DNA from 2 places in the Lysinibacillus sp. KU-BSD001 genome. Region 1 is predicted to be linked to the other one. Evidence: riboswitches for the same ligand, from Rfam matches in the RefSeq annotation. Region 1 holds a riboswitch; the other holds the start of a gene.

The links. A riboswitch is a leader RNA that binds a small molecule or an ion and turns the genes downstream of it on or off. The one in region 1 is predicted to bind cobalamin.
Region 2: another riboswitch for cobalamin. It lies ahead of AAGS61_RS13265 (class I SAM-dependent methyltransferase); the one in region 1 lies ahead of AAGS61_RS09075 (FecCD family ABC transporter permease).

The regions. Positions count from the first base shown of each region.
Region 1 is NZ_JBDQZI010000005.1:8,465-11,669, reverse strand. It holds gene AAGS61_RS09080 (ABC transporter ATP-binding protein) at 1-86, opposite strand, end outside; gene AAGS61_RS09075 (FecCD family ABC transporter permease) at 87-1,085, opposite strand; cobalamin riboswitch at 1,299-1,482, opposite strand; gene AAGS61_RS09070 (MarR family winged helix-turn-helix transcriptional regulator) at 1,857-2,285, shown strand; gene AAGS61_RS09065 (rhodanese-like domain-containing protein) at 2,286-2,678, shown strand; gene AAGS61_RS09060 (LysE family translocator) at 2,929-3,205, opposite strand, start outside.
Region 2 is NZ_JBDQZI010000008.1:151,352-154,556, forward strand. It holds gene AAGS61_RS13260 (cobyric acid synthase) at 1-1,074, shown strand, start outside; cobalamin riboswitch at 1,067-1,245, shown strand; gene AAGS61_RS13265 (class I SAM-dependent methyltransferase) at 1,393-2,229, shown strand; gene AAGS61_RS13270 (CbiX/SirB N-terminal domain-containing protein) at 2,226-3,205, shown strand, end outside.

The sequences.
Region 1 (3,205 bases):
TCACGCTCTTTCACATGGACAGACACATTCTGGAGAATTGTTGCTTGTCCGATGGCATAAGAAAGATTTTGTGCCACATATACCATTTATTCACCCTCCCCAAATGAGTAGGTTTGTTTGCGCAGCATCCAAATGAAAAATGGACAACCGCATAATGCCGTAATAATCCCAATCGGCATTTCCTCAGGCGCAATAATAATCCGTGCTAATGCATCTGCCCAAACGAGGAAAATGGCGCCGAGTAAAGCGCTAATGGGTAAAACAAATTTATAATTGGAACCAACGAGCATGCGGACAACATGCGGGATAATTAAGCCAATAAATCCGATGGCACCACTGACAGCAACAAGCACCCCTGTTAAAAGTGAGACCAATAAAATGAGTAATAAACGAAACTTCTCTAGGTTCACACCTAACGTGAGTGCCGATTCTTCTCCAAGTAATAGTAAGTTCAAATGACGCGCATGAATGCGTAATACTACATACACAACGACAAATACAATAATCGGCAGCATTAAGTTACTCCACTTCGCACCTGCTAAACTGCCCATCATCCAGTGCATTACCGCTTTGATCCCGCCCTCTTCCTTAGACATGAGGAGCATAAAGTTGGTCATGGCAGATAGCACAAGTGACACGGCAATCCCGGCTAATAACAAACGAATGACAGACACCCGTCCCCCGACTCTTGATAATAAAAAGACAATGACAACCGCAACCGTTGCCCCGATAAAGGCCGCAAATGATAGCGCATACATCCCTAAAAAGGAAAAGGCCCCAAGTAAAATTACCGCTGTAGCACCAACAGAAGCACCAGATGAAATCCCTAAAATATACGGATCCGCTATCGAGTTCCGCACAAGTGCTTGAATCGCTGCACCTGAAATCGCAAGTCCTGCCCCGACGACCATCGCTAATAGCACGCGGGGTGTCCGAATTTGCCAAATAATAATTTCTTGTGATCGGCTCCAGTCCGCTTCAATCCCCAATACATTCCACGGCACATGCGATAAAATAACCCGCCAAACGGTCCCAGGTGTAATAGAAACAGAACCAATGATAACGGCTATTGTTGTGGAAATCATCAAAACAATGAGCAAAATTGCCACAAGAAAACCAAAATGAATCTTTCCTTTTTTCTGCACACTAAGCTCCTTTCAAAGGTTTTATTTCTCTCTTTGTTCCCGCAGCTTATAAAGACAAATAAAAAAATCTCCTTGAATCCAAGGAGATTGTCATAGCGAAATAAAGGGTATATTTGCCCTACTCACTACAACCATCCTCGTGGTTCTATGTAAATGCTCTACTATTTATTGGCAGGTCTCCTGGCTCATCATCAACGCGCCTCACAGCCTTCCCAGTTTCCCAGTGGCATTTGTGAGTTACTCCGATTTACAGTTGCGGGACAGCGTCGGATTTGCACCGACTTCCCTTTTAAGCAAATAACAAAATAGTATTTGCACCAATAATATGATATTTTTTTGTAATTCTTACAGTAACAGAATCTATCATAATTCACAATAGTTTTAATAAATTCTGAATATTACGTGTATATAAATAGTATTTTTTTATCTTAAATAACCACCAGATAAAGCAAGTGAATTTTTACATAAATGTCCACAACTAAAATCGTTATACAATACTTCAGTTCTACTTAAAGCCCTTCTGCTGAAGCACACTCAATTTTAGCTAAACTTATTCTTCAATATTAAAAATGTCATTCTTTTCTTCATTTATATGAATATTAGTTGTAATTCTAGCTTAATAGAATTGAAGCTACCTTCGATTTGCCTTTCGAAAATTAATCAGTTATACTGATTATCATAAATAATGATTAAATGAAGAGGTGACTATAATTGAGTAGAATTTTTAAATCTTATGGATTTATTACGGGAAAAGTGGAGCAACTGTTTGAAATGGAGTTTTCTCAAAAGTTAACACCTTATGATATTAACGTGAAACAATATGGTGTTCTTATTAAAATCGATGAAAAACCAAATTCCTCCCAGAAGGAAATCGCAGACGAACTAAAAATTGATCGAACAACAATGGTTAGTTTTATTGACCATTTGGAAGCACTGAAATATTTAACGAGAACTAAAAACCCGCAAGATAGAAGATCCTATTGCTTAACCATTACAGATAAAGGAAAACAGATTTTAGAAGACTGTTGGAGTACGTTAGAGCAATCTGAAAAGAAAATACTCTCCCCTTTAAGTGACCAAGAAGCCCGTTTATTAAAAGATCTTTTAATAAAAATTTTTAAAAATCAGGAGGAATCATAAATGAATCAAATTGAATTTTTTAAAAATCGTATCGAGTCTACTTTTAGCCCAATGGATTATATGCAAGCGAGTAAACAAAATCCAGATGAGTATGTATTGCTAGATGTTCGGAATGGTCCGCCTCATCTAAAAAAAGAAAAAATCAACGGGGCTGTAGAAATACCCCAAGTTGAGTTAGAGAATCACCTTTCAGAAATTCCAAAAGAAAAAATTATCGTTTTATATTGCTGGGATGTATGGTGCAATACAGCTGCAAAAGCTGCCCTTATTCTTTTAGAAAATGGATATAAAGTGAAAGAGTTGAGTGGTGGTATAGCTGCATGGAAGACTATGAATTTCCCGACTACACTTTTAACGTCTCCAAATCTACCTACTGAACAATGTGAGTGTTAAGCAAAAATATAGCCAGGTTAGATAACACCGTTCTATTTTAGGACGGTGTTATAATTCCTATAAGGTAAGGAAGCGGCTTTTTTCTTTAGCTTATTCAATTAATACACTCGGTTACTTTAAATTGTATACATTCACAAACTTAAATTCTGAAACATGTTTAGTTAATTAAGCTGAATTTTTATCCTTCTTTTCAAGGGACCTATTTCTCCGTAGATAATCTCATCGTCAATTCTTACATCCACTTTGAACTTTAAAACACCGTTATCCAAATAGTAACCGCAAAAATAATTAAAATGATACCTAGAACACGGTCAAACCAATGCATGTACTGTTGATAGACTTTTCTAAAAAAACTATTTGAAATAAGTATAGCTAATAAAATAAACCAAAGCCCCACTGCCACAATGATTTCTCCACCATATATCCACCCCATCCACTTTGAAGTGTTTGGTCCAATAAATTGTGAAAAAATACTTAGGAAGAATAGTGCTGATTTAGGATTCAATACATTACATAAAAAACCTTCA
Region 2 (3,205 bases), on a different contig from region 1:
AGTCCCGCAGAAATTAACTTAAAGGCAAGAGATATTGCCAATATGCGCATGGCACATGAAACGGATGCGGCAGTTATTTTAGTGGCAGATATTGAACGAGGTGGCGTTTTTGCGTCGATCGTCGGTACGTTGATGTTGTTAGATGAGGCGGAGCGAGCACGTGTAAAAGGCATTATTATTAATAAATTCCGCGGGATGAAGGAGCTACTTGATAGCGGGATTACGTGGTTAGAGGAATATACGAATATTCCAGTGCTCGGTTTAATTCCACATATCGATGTGCAAATCGAGGCAGAGGATTCGATGGCGTTATCGAGCTTGCGACTAAAAAAACCACAAGCTGAGGAGTTTCCAATCGATGTGGCGGTCATTTGTTTCCCGCGCATTTCGAACTTTACCGATCTCGACCCATTAATGGACGAGCCACAAGTAGGTGTACGCTTTGTCAAATCTGTGGCAGAGCTTAAAAATCCAACGGTTATTATTTTACCAGGGACAAAAAATACGGTAGAGGACTATGAATGGCTTGAAAAAACGGGGCTGGCACAGGCGATTCAGCAACATGTACAAAAGGGTACGTATATATTTGGTATTTGTGGTGGCTATCAAATGCTTGGGGAAACATTAATCGATGAGGAAGCGATTGAAGCAAGTGGTGGTCGGACTAAAACACTAGGGTTAGTACCGTTAGAAACGGTTTTTGTAGCAGAAAAACAAACGGTTCAAGTATCAGGCCAACTGTCTACTGGCGAACAGGTAACAGGCTATGAAATTCATTTAGGACGTACACGAGCAAACGATTTAGTGAAACCTTTTGTGCAATTGCATGACGGTCGAACAGATGGCGTTAGAAGTGACGATGATCGCATGATTGGTACGTATTTGCATGGAATTTTCCATAACCGACAGTTCACAAGAAATTATTTTAATCGAATTCGTCTTGAAAAAGGATTAGCAACAATTGATACAGCCGTGCAATCCGAAGCAGAGCGTCGCGAACAAGCCTATGAAATGCTTGATGTGCATGTGCGTCGCCACCTTAATATGGAGCTTTTATATACATTAATTACATAACATGTTGTTTGGTGTAGTGAAAACTACTTAATAGGGAAGTGTGATGCAAATTCACCACGGTACCCGCCACTGTGAAACGGAGCAACAAATCGACACCACTGCGTATGCGGGAAGGGATTTGTCTTGTGAGGATGTGAAGTCAGGAGACCTGCCAAATCAACACGAAATGTACCCACGGGATTATGGGAAGCATTGTACTACATATGATAGTGCTTGCTTTGCAATATTTCTGAGTAGACATTAATCAAAAGGTAAAGGGTGGGTCCTGAAAGCTTTAACTTTCTGGCTCCCCTTTCTTTGTTTAAAGGAGGTCGTAACTTGAAAGGACCATTAGCAATTGATTTTGAAAAGCTATGGCAGGAAGGGATGCTTGATTGGCACGGTAATATGCCAGAGCGAATGGTAGATGATTCGCTAGAGGAAGCCTTTTGGGCACAGTCGATGCAAAAAAAAGCGTACAAGCAAACCGAAGCCCATGCTATACCGATTTATAAAGTGATGAAAAAGTATATTGGACAGGAAGATTCCGTCATTGAAATCGGTCCTGGATGGGGAAATTATACATTTCCACTAGCAGAGGATGTAGCGAGATTAACATGTGTGGACGGTTCTGAAAGTGTGCTTTCTTATTTAGCCCAGTATTTTGAAGGAGCGAACCATGTGTCATTTATGCATGCGAAATGGGAAGAAGCAGCGCTGGAGCAACATGATGTCGTGTTAGGCGTGAATTGTTTTTACCGCATATACGAGATGCTCGACACGCTCAAGAAAATGAATGCACTAGCAAAAAAGCGAGCAATTATCGGCCTGACAACTGGACCGATTCAACCGCATTACAAAATATTAGATGAAAAATACGGCTATTCGATTAAATACCCACGCCGCGATTATATTGAAATTTTAAATATGCTGTATCAACTTGAGATTTATGCTGATTGCGAGATGATTCAACTGGAGCGTACGTATCATTATCCGACAATGGAAGCGCTAGTTGCTGCACAAAGTAAAAAAATCATCGACACGGACTTTTCAACGGAGCATGTACTTGATTCATTAGCGCCGTTTATTGAGCAGGATGCAGACGGAGTGCATTATCGCCATACATTTTATGCCGCGGTCATTTCGTGGGAGCCAAAAAAGGAGCTGACAACATGACAACATGGAATTTACAAGGGATGCAACGCCATTTGTTAATTTGTAACGGTAGTACATGTATGGGTGCAGGTGCTGAAGAAGTGACACTTGCTATCCGAGATGAAATTACAAAAAACAATCTAGATGAAATGATTCATACATCACGTACACGTTGTAACGGCCGTTGTAAGGATAAATGCGTCGTTATTTCCTATCCAGAAGGAAAATGGTATAGCGTACAAGATGAGCAAGTAGGAAGAGATATTGTAACAGGTCAAGTGGAAGACCAGCACATGATTTACAATATGACGCAAAATGGTTTAGCACAAGCAACGCCCACTTTTACAAAAGGTATATCGAAAACGAAAGTATTAAAACGAAAAGAAAAATCCAGTGCGACAAAAAAAGCGATATTATTCGTTGGGCATGGCAGCAGAGTAGAGGCTGGAAATGATGAGGTACGTGAGTTTATAGAACGTACAACCTACTTAATCGACCCTGCTATTTTAGTAGAAACATGTTTTTTAGAATTCGCTTCACCGAATATTGAAGACGGGATCGAGCTTTGTGTGGAAAAGGGCGCAGAGGAGATTCATGTGATTCCCATCATGCTACTCCATGCGGGACATTCTAAAATGCACATCCCAGCAGAGATTGAGCATGCAAGAGAACAATTCCCAGGAATCACCTTCACGTACGGGCAAACGATTGGGATTCATGCGGGAATTTTTGAAATTTTATTGGAACGGTTAAAAGAAATTGGCTTTGACCCATACGAAAAACATGAACATACAGCTATCTTATTAGTAGGACGCGGTGGAAGCGATGAAGAAGCGAACGGGGATTTCTATAAAATTTCACGCTTACTTTGGGAAAAGCTTGACGTTCCTTGGGTAGAAAGTGCGTTTATGGGTGTAGCAACGCCAACAGTTGACGAGGGCATTGAGCGCTGTGTGAAGTTTGGGGCGAAAAAAATCATTATGCTGCCATACTTCCT